3 regions of the Dorea longicatena genome follow, and region 2 is predicted to be linked to each of the others. Evidence: riboswitches for the same ligand, from Rfam matches in the RefSeq annotation. Region 2 holds a riboswitch; each other region holds the start of a gene.

Region 1 (4,277 bases), 1.1 Mb from region 2:
CTCCTGAACAGCTGCCGCAATTGTACCGCAAGCCACGCCATAACGACCGGCGTTGAATGCCGGTCCTGCAATAAATACATCCGGTGCCTGCTCTTTTACCATTGCAAGAATATCTGCTTTTGCTTTTTCAAGGTTCTCATTGAAGTAAGAATCTCCGCAAATAACTGTTGCAATAATCTCTGCTTCATCTTTAAAATTCTGTGTCAGTGCCAGACCAGGTCCTACAACTTCCCCAACACGAATTTCTGCAGGATAGTCTGCTTTTTCCTCTCCACCAATCTGTGCAAAGAACTGGTTGATATAATGAACTACTTTTATCTTAGACATATTCTTATCCTCCCTCTTCTATCTTGCACTCAGCTTATTGAAACCTGTCTCATTTGTTGCACCTGTGATGACCTGAAGTTCTACTTCAAGAGATCCATCTTCGCGAAGTGTATCTTCACTTGCTCCGGCGATCTTTGTCACATAATCTAAAGTTCCAATTACTTTATCAAGTTTTGGCAGGATAACAACTTCATTTGCATTACCACCTGTTACAACCGCATCTGCTGCCACATCTGCGTCCGCAAGAGACTGTGATTTTCCATCACGTCCGGCATACTCATCTGTAATAATTACAGTCTTGATGCCTTCTGCTTCGATCTTCTTACAGTTCATAATAAGGTCTGTATCCGGATTACCAAATCCTTCCTGTGATACAATAACGCCATCCAGATCTAACATCTTACACAGTTTTGCTGTCCAGTCAGAAGATCTTTCTTTATCTGCAAGGTATACATTTTCATTTGTAATGATCTGACATACGAAGTTCAGTGTCTTTCCATGTTCTTCAAACAGATCATGAACAACCGGATTATTCTCATGTACATATGTAGGATTCTTATCACATGCAGATACACAGTTACCAGAGACGATTGCTCCGTCCATGATCTCTGTAGGACTTAAGATTGTAGGAAGTGTCTTCTTTGCATCCACTCCGTATACATAAGTGTCATGTAAGAGTCCCTGGCTTTGAAGCATCTGGACATATGCAACTCTCGGAAGATCCGGATACTGTGTGATTCCTTCTTTGATACCGCATGTCTCATATACTTTTGTCTCATCCGGTGTAAGCTCACGCGCTAATTCCCCAATGTAAGCTGCTACCCGGAATCCGGCAAACCGGACTGCTTTTTCATATTCATGCTGCTTGATACCTTCTACAGGTTCACATACCATAACCAGATTCAATGTCTTGGAAAATGGTGTGTAATCAGCTCCCGGTCCTGTCATGTCAATGATACCTTCCTGGAAACCGACGATTCTTCCTGCTGTTACAACAGCCATTCCTTTTAATGCATACGTCTTTCCGGAACCAACGGTATCAACTTTTGAAATAATTCCCGGGAATACCCCGCCTTTTCCCTCAACTTTTACTCTTGGTTCGATCACATCTTTTACCGGTGTGATTCTTACTGATTCTCCTGGTTTCGCAATATCAAAAGTGACTGTTTTGATATGCTCATCTTCCAATGCTACCGCTTTTACAGCTCCTTTATCTACATACAGGATTCCATCTTCAATCTTTGATGTATCCGCAAACTGGATATCCTTAATGTAAATATTACCCATTTCTAATCTCACGATCTTTTCCTCCTCTTTTCATCTTCTTTTATAAAACGCTGCCCGTTTTACAACCTCTTTTATCACTGTCTTCTACCAGACATCCGCAGACGCCAGTCCGCTCTCTAATAAAGTCCAGTCAACCAATTGAAAATCCTTATAAACTTCTTCTTTGTAATACTTACTTTTATCTTGAAATTTCTGACATACCAGAATCGCATTTTCAATCAATCTGACAGATTCCCCATCCACCTTCTCCTTTCTCTCAGATATCAGCACAGATTTGTACGGTGTTTCCTTTGGTTTTACACTTCCTGATAATGGATGTGTCAATAATCTGTGACCTTCGTAAATTCTGTCCCTTACTACCTTCAGAAGTTCTTCATAAGAGAGTTCCAGATAGATTACCTCATGTGTATCATCCAGCCTGGATCGTACAAGCGGATTATTTGTGATCACCATATACTTACTCATTCATGTCCATCCTCTCTTATGTTATTTCAACCAGCCTTAGAAAATAAAAAGGACGTCCCACGCCAGTTACTGCGTTCAAACGTCCTTTTCTGTCTTTCGTCCTGTTAAATCTAATTCCTCTTACAGTACAAGATTCAGAATGTAGTACCTTTCTCCGTCCTTTTGCCTGAAAGTTTCGTCCGGTTTCTCCCCATTTTTTTCGATACCGGTTTGCCTCTTCGGCGGCTGCCCTGGCAGCTCTCTCTTGAGAAATATCATCCCACTCTTCTTTTCAGTTATAGAAAATTTTTATATCATTTATTTCCTTCTTCTATATTACATCATTGTTACTTATATTGCAATACTTTATCTTTTTTTATCTTTTTTTAGTCGTTTTGAACAATTATGCAATCTACTATTTGTATATTTTTTTATTTTTCCTCCATTTTTTCATTTTCACTTATTCATTATTCATAAAGTCTTTTTTCTTTATTTTACTTTTTTATTTTTTAAGAAATTATGATAGTAATCGTCATGCAGTTCTTTCATCTGGCTGCTCAGGAAGAACAATGCAAGAATATTAGGAATTACCATCAATGAATTGAAACAGTCTGCCATATTCCATACCAGATCAACCTGTGCAAGTGAACCTAACAATACACAGAGCGAAACCAGAACCGCATACGGCTTTACTGCATTTTTTCCAAATAAATATTTCACATTGGCCTGTCCAAAGAAATACCAGCCGATAATCGTCGAAAATGCGAAAAAGAACATACAGATTGCAATAAATACATTACCGAATTTTCCGAATACACTCGAAAATGCATACTGGCTGAGTGCTGTACCTGTAAGCCCTGTCGGAATCGACTGTGTTGTAATAATCACCAGTGCCGTCAGATTCAGAATTACAAAGGTATCAATGAATACACCGATCATTGCTACAAATCCCTGCTCTACCGGATGTTCTACTTTCGCTACCGCATGTGCGTGAGGCGTCGATCCCATACCTGCTTCATTCGAGAACAGTCCTCTTGCCACACCTTTTGTGAGTGCAAGCTTTACCGTTGCTCCCACTGCTCCGCCACTGACTGCAGACGGTTTAAAAGCACCTACAACGATAGAATAAAATGCATATGGGATTTCTTTAAAGTTTGCAAAGATTACAATCAGTGATCCGATAATATAAAAACATGCCATGATTGGAACAATCGTCTCTGTAACTTTTGCAATTCTGGAAATTCCTCCGACAAATACAAACAATGCGATAACCGCTATAATGATCCCCACCACTATCTGTGGTATACCAAATGCAGTATGAAATGCTGACGCTATCGAGTTGGACTGTACCGCATTTCCCATAAATCCCAGTGCAAAAATGATCAGAACAGAAAAGACAGCTGCCAGGATTTTTCCAAAAGTACCTTTGAAAGCCGCCTGAATATAATAAACCGGTCCGCCTGTTACATGCCCGTCTTTTCCTACATGCTTATATTTCTGAGCCATAATAGCTTCTCCGAAAATGGTCGCCATTCCAAGAAATGCCGCAATCCACATCCAGAAAATCGCTCCCGGTCCGCCTATTGCCAATGCTGTTGCCGCTCCTGCAATATTCCCCGTTCCTACCTGTGCTGCAATAGCCGTTGCAAGTGCCTGAAATGATGACATACCGTCTTTTCCCGCCGTTCCTTTTTTCGAAAACAGTCCGCCAAACGTTCTTTTCCACCCGGCCTTAAATCCCCGTATCTGGATAAATCCGAGCCGGATCGTAAATATAACACCTCCTCCTAACAGCAGAATGATTAAAATATAATCTGCCAGATAATGCTGAATCAGTAATACGATATTATTCAGTTTATCCAAAGTCTTTCCTCCTTACTTATAGATTTTATGAATAATGAATCAGGTGTTTTCTATAAATATACTCTTTTATTTATTTTAAATCAATATTTTATTTTATATTTTATTTTTTTGTACATTATGCACAAATCATTTTCTACATACCTGCATATATAAAAAAAGACCGTGAAACCGCCATGCACGCACTTTGGCATACATAGCCGATTCCACGGTCTCTTGTTTTATCTCTTATGCTTCAATTTTCTGATTCTTACCACTCGAATTTCTTCTCGAAATAAGCATCCAGATCTTCAATCTTGATTCTTTCCTGTTCCATGGTATCTCTGTCACGGACAGTTACTGCTCCGTCTTCTTCAGAA
Region 2 (4,277 bases):
GGCTGAGAGATGTCACAAGGGAACAAAAAGAACTGGAGGAAATGTAAAATGATCGTATTAAGCAAGGAGCAGATCGAAGAAATGGTCGATCCGGATCAGATGATGGATCAGATTGAAGAGGCATACCGGATCTATGGATCAGGCGAGTTCTATATGCCGCCAAGACCAACGGTAGAACATGAAAATAAGCAGCTCATGTATATGCCATGTTACACAAAGGATATCATAGGGACAAAGATCCTGTCGATCTTCCCGGAGAATTCTAAACTGGGATTGCCGTCGATAGATGGTATCGTGTTACTGAATGATTATACGACAGGCGCGCCGCTTGCTGTTATGGACGGGCAATCGGTAACGGCATGGAGAACCGGAGCTGTCGGCGGTGTGGGGATCCGCCATCTGTCAAGAAAAGACTGTCGCACCGTAGGAATCATCGGAGCAGGAATGCAGGGATTCCATCAGGCTGTGTATGCATGTGCGGCAAGAGATATCCATACCGTATATGTGTTCAACCACAGTGACCGTGATCTGACAGATTATCTGGAAAGACTGAAAAAAGCTATTGATAAGGAAGACGTAAAGGTAGTACAATGTAAAGCAGTGGAAGAGCTTGTACGAAACAGTGATATCATCTGTACAACAACTCCTTCTACCACACCTGTTCTTCCGGATGACAAAGAACTTCTGAGAGGAAAATGCATCATTGCGATCGGCTCTTATATGCCGGAGATGAGGGAAATCCCGGATGCAGTACTGGATCTGGTGGACAATGTATACATAGAACTGCCATACGCATGTGAGGAAAGCGGAGATCTAAGCCAGCCCCTGGCAAGTGGAAAACTTACAAAAGACCGCATAAAACTGATGCATGAATATCTCGTATCGGGGGAAAAAGAGATCAAAGAAGGTCAGACAACATATTTCAAATCGGTTGGAATGGGATTATTTGATGTGTGTATCGCACAGAAATTATATGAAGTAGCAAAGGAGAAATAACATTATGAAAATCGTAGCAACAGAAAAAGCACCAAAGGCACTTGGACCATACTCACAGGGATATGTACACAACGGAGTACTGTATACAGCAGGACAGATCGCAATCAATCCGGAAGTGAATGATGTAGAAGCAACTACAATTGAAGCACAGACAGAGCAGGTATGCAAGAACTTAGGAGAGGTCTTAAAAGAAGCTGGAACATCATTTGACAAGGTATTAAAGACAACATGCTTCCTTGCAGATATGAGTGACTTTGCAGCATTCAACGAAGTATATGGAAAATACTTTACATCAAAACCGGCAAGAAGCTGTGTTGCAGTAAAGACACTTCCAAAGGGAGTTCTGTGTGAAGTAGAACTTATTGCGGCTGTAGAGGAGTAAGACAAATGGCAGAAGGACAAAAAACAGGCTGCAGCCCGTCCGATTGTGCGGGCTGTTCCCATGCAGGTGAATGCGGAAGCAAACCGCAGAGTCTGATCAAACCGGAAAATAAAAAATCACACATCAACCATGTGATCGCAGTTGTCAGCGGAAAAGGCGGCGTTGGAAAATCTATGGTTACCGCATCGCTTGCAAGGCTGATGAGAGAACAGGGATTTTCTGTAGGTATCATGGACGCAGATATCACAGGTCCATCCATTCCGAAGATGTATGGAATCCATGAAAAAGCAAAAGGGGATGGAGAAAATATTTTCCCATGTGAGGCAAAGGATGGAACGAAGATCATGTCCATCAACCTTTTACTTCCGGAAGAAGATGATCCGGTTATATGGAGAGGTCCGGTCATCTCAGGTGTTGTCACACAGTTCTGGACAGATGTTGCATGGGGAGAACTGGATTATCTCTTCGTAGACATGCCGCCGGGAACCGGTGATGTACCGCTTACCGTATTCCAGTCCCTTCCGGTAGAAGGCATCGTGATCGTAACTTCTCCGCAGGATCTGGTACGCATGATCGTAAAGAAAGCTTACAACATGGCAGGACAGATGGATATCCCGGTACTCGGAATCGTGGAGAACTACAGTTATCTGGAATGTCCGGACTGCGGACGTAAGATCTCCGTATTCGGCGAGAGCCACATCGACGAAGTGGCAGAAGAACTCGGCGTTCCGGTCATCGGTAAGATGCCGATTGATGCAAGTCTTGCAGAGGCAGTGGAGAATGAGAACTTTGCAGAAGTAAGCAATGATTATCTTGCGGAAGCAGTAAATAAGCTTTAAGAGATGGAGATAAGAAGATGGTATTTGGCAGAGTTGAAATACTTTGACAGGTACCATCTTTTGTGATAAATAATTAACTTATGGATTTACTGTTGACTTAAAGGACATAACCTGTTATGCTAATTGCATAGTTGATAGATGAATTTGTGAGATACCTATGTGCAAAGTGCATAAATGAAGTGGAACGTATTATTTTGATAAAATGCGTAGAAGGAAGCAAAGATACCATGCAGCATAGGAGCCGAAGGGGCATGCAGAAACTCTCAGGTAAAATGGAACGAATTCGGACGACGCTCTGGAGAACAATAAGAATTGTACCGAAGAAGTAATCTTTCAGGTAAAAGGACAGAGGCAGACAAAAAACACTTTTGAAAAGAAAGTATTTTTTGCCTGCTTTTTTAGTGCTCAAAATGGGGAATGGGCGCGAAAAGCAGGCAGATTCCGAAGGAGGTAAAAACAAATGAACAGAATCGAAGATGTAACAAACTACATCACAGAATGTGACAAAGAAGTTGGGGAAGCACTTGCATTAGAGCTTGGCAGACAGAGAAGAAATCTGGAGCTGATCGCATCTGAAAATATTGTAAGCCCGGCAGTGATGCTGGCAATGGGAACCGTACCGACCAATAAGTATGCAGAAGGTTATCCGGGAAAGAGATATTACGGCGGATGCGAAGATGTAGACATTCTGGAGAATCTGGCAATTGAAAGAGCAAAAGAATTATTCGGATGTGAGCATGTATGTGTACAGCCGCATTCCGGAGCCAATGCCAATACTGCAGTGTATCAGGCACTTCTCGAACCAGGCGATACCGTTATGGGCCTGAACCTTGCACATGGCGGACACCTGACACATGGTTCACCGGTGAATTTATCCGGAATCTTATATCATTTCGTACCATATAATGTGAACGACGATGGATATCTGGATTACGATGAGATCCGTAAGATCGCACAGGAATGCAAACCAAAGATGATCGTTGCAGGCGCATCTGCATATCCGAGAGAGATCCGGTTTGACATTTTTGAAGATATCGCAAAAGAAGTCGGAGCGTATTTGTTCGTAGATATGGCACATATTGCAGGACTTGTGGCAGCTGGACTTCACCAGAGTCCGGTTCCATACGCAGACGTAGTAACTACAACGACACACAAGACACTCAGAGGCCCAAGAGGCGGTATGATCATGTGCAAAGAAAAATATGCAAAAGCAATCAACAAAGCCATTTTCCCTGGAACACAGGGCGGACCGCTGATGCACATCATCGCCGCAAAAGCAATCTGTTTCGGAGAAGCTTTAAAACCGGAGTTCAAAGAGTATCAGGAACAGGTGATCAAGAATGCAAAAGCACTTGCACAGGCTATGATCGATGAGGGATTCAACCTGGTAAGCGGCGGAACAGACAACCATCTGATGTTAGTGGATTTGCAGAACATGAATATTACAGGAAAAGAACTGCAGAACAGACTGGACAAAGTCTATATCACAGTCAATAAGAACGCAGTGCCGAATGATCCGGCAAGCCCGTTCGTAACAAGCGGAATCCGTATCGGAACACCGGCAGTGACAACGAGAGGTCTGAAAGAAGAAGACATGAAGACCATCGCAAAACTGATCAAGATGACCGTTACAGACTTTGATACAAAAGCAGATGAGATCCGTGCAGCAGTAAATGAGATTTGTGGTAAATATCCACTTTATGTTTAACAGTTAGTAATGCAACGGATTCGAACTGGTATTGCACTAACACACAGAATGTCAAGGAGGAAAAGACAATGGAATTAAAGACTCCACTTTATGACGCACATGTAAAAGCCGGTGGAAAGATCGTAGAATTTGGGGGATATCTTCTCCCGGTACAGTATGGAACAGGTGTGATCAAAGAACATATGTCAGTACGTACACAGGCAGGACTTTTCGATGTCTCACATATGGGAGAGGTATTATGTGAAGGCAAAGATGCACTGGCGAATCTGAACCAGATCCTGACGAATGATTTTACCAACATGGTAGACGGACAGGCAAGATACAGCCCGATGTGTAATGAACACGGCGGAAC
Region 3 (4,277 bases), 1.1 Mb from region 2:
GGCGGTCATTTTCCGTACGAAGCGGCGGATTCATCTTTGCCAGCGTGCCATGTTCCAAAACAGCGTCTTCTGTTAAGGAGAAGTGGTGCGGTGTTGCCTCAGCGTGTAATTTTGCCCCCAGTTTTTTGTATGTACGGATCAGATCAATCGATACACCGGAACTGATATGCTGGATTACAACATCTGCACCGGAACGGAGCGCCAGAAGACAGTCTCTTGCCACCAGTGCTTCTTCGGCAATGGATGGAGAACCGTAGATGCCGAGTGCATCGGATACTTTGCCATGATTGATCCCATTGTTGCGGATAAAAGCCGGGTCTTCTTCGTGAAGACTGATCGGAACGTTTAACTTTGCGGCATTTTTCATCGCCTGATAGCAGAACTCAGCATTCAGAAGAGGGATGCCGTCATCGGTAAATCCGCATGCCCCGGCTTCTTTTAATGCAAGCATGTCTACTTCGTCCTGGCCCTTTAATGAACGGGAGATTGCAGCAGCCTGGAAGATACGGATATCTTCTTTGGAAGCACGTGCAAGATTATCTTTGAGGGTGTCTGTATTGTCGACCGTAGGGGATGTATTTGCCATACAGATTACAGTAGTAAACCCGCCTTTTGCAGATGCCTTTGCTCCTGTATGGATATCTTCTTTATATGTAAATCCCGGATCACGGAAATGTACATGTGTATCGATGAGTCCCGGTCCGACAACGAGTCCTCCGGCTTCTAGAATCTCCTCGGAATCTTCTGAAATTTCAGGTGCGATTCTTGCAATTTTTCCGTTCTTCACCAGTATATCCATATGCTCGGACAGACTAGATGCAGGATCTACCACAAGTCCATGTTTGATGATCATGATAAATTTCCTCCTTAAAAATCTGATGTTAAAATACAGTAAATATTATAAATGTAGTATAATGTATTGGAAATGGGCTTGTCAATTAAGAGACATGGAACAGGAAAGCTGAATATATGAGAAATAAAAGGAGCACGTAGAACAGAAATGGGATTTAAACGTTTGGAAAAAAATTTGATCGATATTATAAAAGAAGAACAGGCAAAACTTGGATTTCGAAAAGAAGAGATCCGTTTGTATTATCCATTGATTTCCCTCAATCATTTCTTTGAGGCGGATGACGATGTGGATGAGATGCAGACACGTCTGGAACAGTTCCCGGAAGAAGTAAAGAAAAAACTCGGAGATATCTGTGTAACGCACAAAAAAGACAGATTCTGCCTGCATATTCCGGAACAGGGAAGTGTCTATGTACATGAACATACGGCAGAAAATGAATTCATCAAAAAGCTGGTGGAGCTGATGATGAATCACGGAATCAAAAAAGAAGATATCCTTGCGATATTTCAGAAAGAGGCAAAAGATATCAGGGTGGGAGATATGCACAACGGAGAATTTGACTTTTGGGTAAGATTTCCGGAAGAAAATGAGGACGAATACTATTACTGCTTTAAGGACGAAGGGGGTCATATGATCTATCACCGTTTTTTGCCGGAAGATTATGCAGATTTCGGATTCTGAAAGGCAGTCGGAAAAGGATAAAAATACAGATGCAGACAGGAATTATAATTATAACTTATAAATGCTGCCTGCATTTTTAATTATAAAATATCTTGCTATATGTAAAGATTCATGATAAGCTATCCTACATCGTGCTAAAGCAAAGACGTGCTAAAGCGATTTGGGTGAGGATTTATTCTCAAAATAATGACAATTACTTTGACGAATTTGCTGCAATGCGATTACGTTATCATAAAAAACTCAGGAGAGTCTTTTCGTAATGAAATGAAAAGCGCCGAAGGTGTAAGCAGAAAACAGATCTGCAAATCTCTCAGGCAAAAGGATGGAGGAATGAATTATGGGAATTTTTGGACGTATTGACACTTTTATTACATGGTTTGACGGAGTCGTATGGGGACTTCCGTTAATCATCTTAATTCTGGTCACAGGAATTTTTCTGACTGTGCGCTTGGGCCTTCTTCAGGTAAGGTATCTTGGAAAAGCGTTAAAATTCATGGTGAAAAATGAAGAAGATGGACACGGAGAAGTAACCAGCTTTGGAGCTCTTTGTACCGCATTATCGGCAACAATCGGTACCGGTAATATCGTCGGTGTGGCAACTGCAATTTCTGCAGGTGGACCGGGAGCGTTATTCTGGATGATCCTGACAGCATTTTTAGGAATGGCAACAAAGTATTCAGAAGGTCTTCTGGCAGTAAAATACCGTACGATCGATGAAGACGGGCATGTACTTGGCGGACCATTCTATTACATTGAGAATGGAATGGGTGTAAAGTTCAGATGGCTTGCAAAGATATTTGCATTCTTTGGAGCAGGGGTTGGATTATTCGGAATCGGTACATTTACACAGGTGAATGGTATCTCATCTGCAGTCCGTAACTTTTTTGATCCGAACATGGCACATACAGTAGCATTGTTTGGAAATGATTATTCATGGGCAACTGTAATATCCTGTCTGGTACTGACGGTATGTGTCGGAATGGTTGTATTAGGTGGAATCAAGAGAATTGCAAAAGTATCTGAGATCGTCGTTCCGTTCATGGCGGTTCTGTATGTAGTATTGGCAGTCATTATCATGGTGACAAATATTACCGCAATTCCGGCAGCTATTGTAACAATTGTAAAATCTGCATTTACCGGAAGCGCACTGGCCGGTGGTGCAATGGGAAGTATGATCGTAGCAATGCAGAAAGGTATTGCCAGAGGAATCTTCTCGAATGAATCCGGACTTGGAAGCGCACCGATCGCAGCGGCTGCAGCACAGACCAAAGAACCTGCAAGACAGGGACTGGTGTCAATGACCGGTACATTTATTGATACGATCGTAATCTGTACGATGACAGGACTTTCTATTGTCATTACAGGAACATGGAATACGGGACTGGAAGGTGTGGAAATTACGACAGCGGCCTTCCAGAAGGGACTTCCGTTCCCGCCGGTTGTGGCATCCTTTGCATTGATGATTTGTCTGGTATTTTTTGCATTTACAACGATTCTTGGATGGGATTATTACGGAGAACGATGCCTGGAATATCTGTTTAATAAGAATATGAAAGCTGTAAGAGCGTATAGATGGCTTTATATTATATGTGTATTCATCGGACCATATATGACGGTTGCGGCAGTATGGAATATCGCAGATATCTTCAATGCATTGATGGCAATCCCGAATCTGATAGCCTTGCTTGCACTCAGCAAAGTCATAGTAAAAGAAACGAAAGCATTTACGGAAAAACTGAATGTGGAAGAGAAGAATCAGAGAATTCTCAAAGGAATGAATGCAGAGAATGTATAATAGAATATAAGTTCTGTAGAGCATATGGTGATAAAATACAGGGATTTTGGTATAAGAAGCAGAATCCCTGTATTTATTTTTGTCCTCTTATTTTGATAGAAAAATTATGCTGGATGCAGAATTTATAAAAGGTCATACTTTTCTTTAAAAGTCCGTATTATTTCTAAAATAAAACAAAATACATACAATGTTTGTGTAAATTTGTGCAAAATGTGTTAAAATGTAAGAAAACAAAGGACAGGTGCAAAAATGAAGAAACAAAAGAAAGATCCATTGTATAAAAGCTTCGGTTATGCATTTGCCGGAATATTTGCAGTGGTAACGAAGGAACGGAATATGAAGATTCATTGTGTGGCAATGGTTTGTGTGGTGATCGCAGGATTCGTATTTCATATTACACCGGTAGAGTGGTGTATCTGCCTGATATTGTTTGGTCTGGTCATGGCATTGGAAATGGTGAATACGGCAGTGGAAGCAGTGGTCGATCTGGTCACGGAAGAGAGAAAGCCGCTTGCAAAGCTTGCAAAAGATGCTGCAGCAGGAGCAGTACTGATCGCGGCAATCATGGCAGCAATTGCAGGGATGATCATATTTATTCCAAAGCTTTTGGAAAGCCTGTCTATATAGACATCGAAAGGAGAACGACCTATGGAAAAATTAGGAAGCGGATTAAAGAAAGTATTACTTGCAGGAATCGGAGCAGTTGCAGTCACAGGAGAGAAATCAAAAGAACTTCTGGATGAGATGGTGAAAAAGGGTGAGTTGACTGTTGAACAGGGCAAAGCACTGAATGAAGAACTTAAGCATAACATCAAGTCGACAGTAAAAGAAAAAGTGAATGTAAAAGTAAAAACATCTTCACCGGAAGAACTGGATGAGCTTTTGGATAAGATGACTCCGGAACAGATGGCATTGTTGAAACAGAGAATTGATGAGATGGAGAAAAAA

The links. A riboswitch is a leader RNA that binds a small molecule or an ion and turns the genes downstream of it on or off. The one in region 2 is predicted to bind glycine.
Region 1: another riboswitch for glycine. It lies ahead of NQ508_RS03605 (GrdX family protein); the one in region 2 lies ahead of NQ508_RS08860 (serine hydroxymethyltransferase).
Region 3: another riboswitch for glycine. It lies ahead of NQ508_RS03545 (alanine/glycine:cation symporter family protein); the one in region 2 lies ahead of NQ508_RS08860 (serine hydroxymethyltransferase).

What each region holds. Positions count from the first base shown of each region.
Region 1 is NZ_CP102280.1:741,175-745,451, reverse strand. It holds gene grdB (glycine reductase complex selenoprotein B) at 1-327, opposite strand, end outside; gene NQ508_RS03610 (glycine/sarcosine/betaine reductase component B subunit) at 346-1,626, opposite strand; gene NQ508_RS03605 (GrdX family protein) at 1,699-2,079, opposite strand; glycine riboswitch at 2,224-2,336, opposite strand; gene NQ508_RS03600 (alanine/glycine:cation symporter family protein) at 2,548-3,921, opposite strand; gene NQ508_RS03595 (glycine--tRNA ligase) at 4,169-4,277, opposite strand, start outside.
Region 2 is NZ_CP102280.1:1,861,285-1,865,561, reverse strand. It holds gene NQ508_RS08880 (MATE family efflux transporter) at 1-47, shown strand, start outside; gene NQ508_RS08875 (ornithine cyclodeaminase family protein) at 49-996, shown strand; gene NQ508_RS08870 (RidA family protein) at 1,001-1,378, shown strand; gene NQ508_RS08865 (Mrp/NBP35 family ATP-binding protein) at 1,384-2,217, shown strand; glycine riboswitch at 2,503-2,576, shown strand; gene NQ508_RS08860 (serine hydroxymethyltransferase) at 2,678-3,925, shown strand; gene gcvT (glycine cleavage system aminomethyltransferase GcvT) at 3,994-4,277, shown strand, end outside.
Region 3 is NZ_CP102280.1:722,945-727,221, forward strand. It holds gene NQ508_RS03535 (dihydroorotase) at 1-853, opposite strand, end outside; gene NQ508_RS03540 (DUF3877 family protein) at 1,001-1,534, shown strand; glycine riboswitch at 1,766-1,870, shown strand; gene NQ508_RS03545 (alanine/glycine:cation symporter family protein) at 1,872-3,329, shown strand; gene NQ508_RS03550 (diacylglycerol kinase) at 3,579-3,956, shown strand; gene NQ508_RS03555 (phasin family protein) at 3,978-4,277, shown strand, end outside.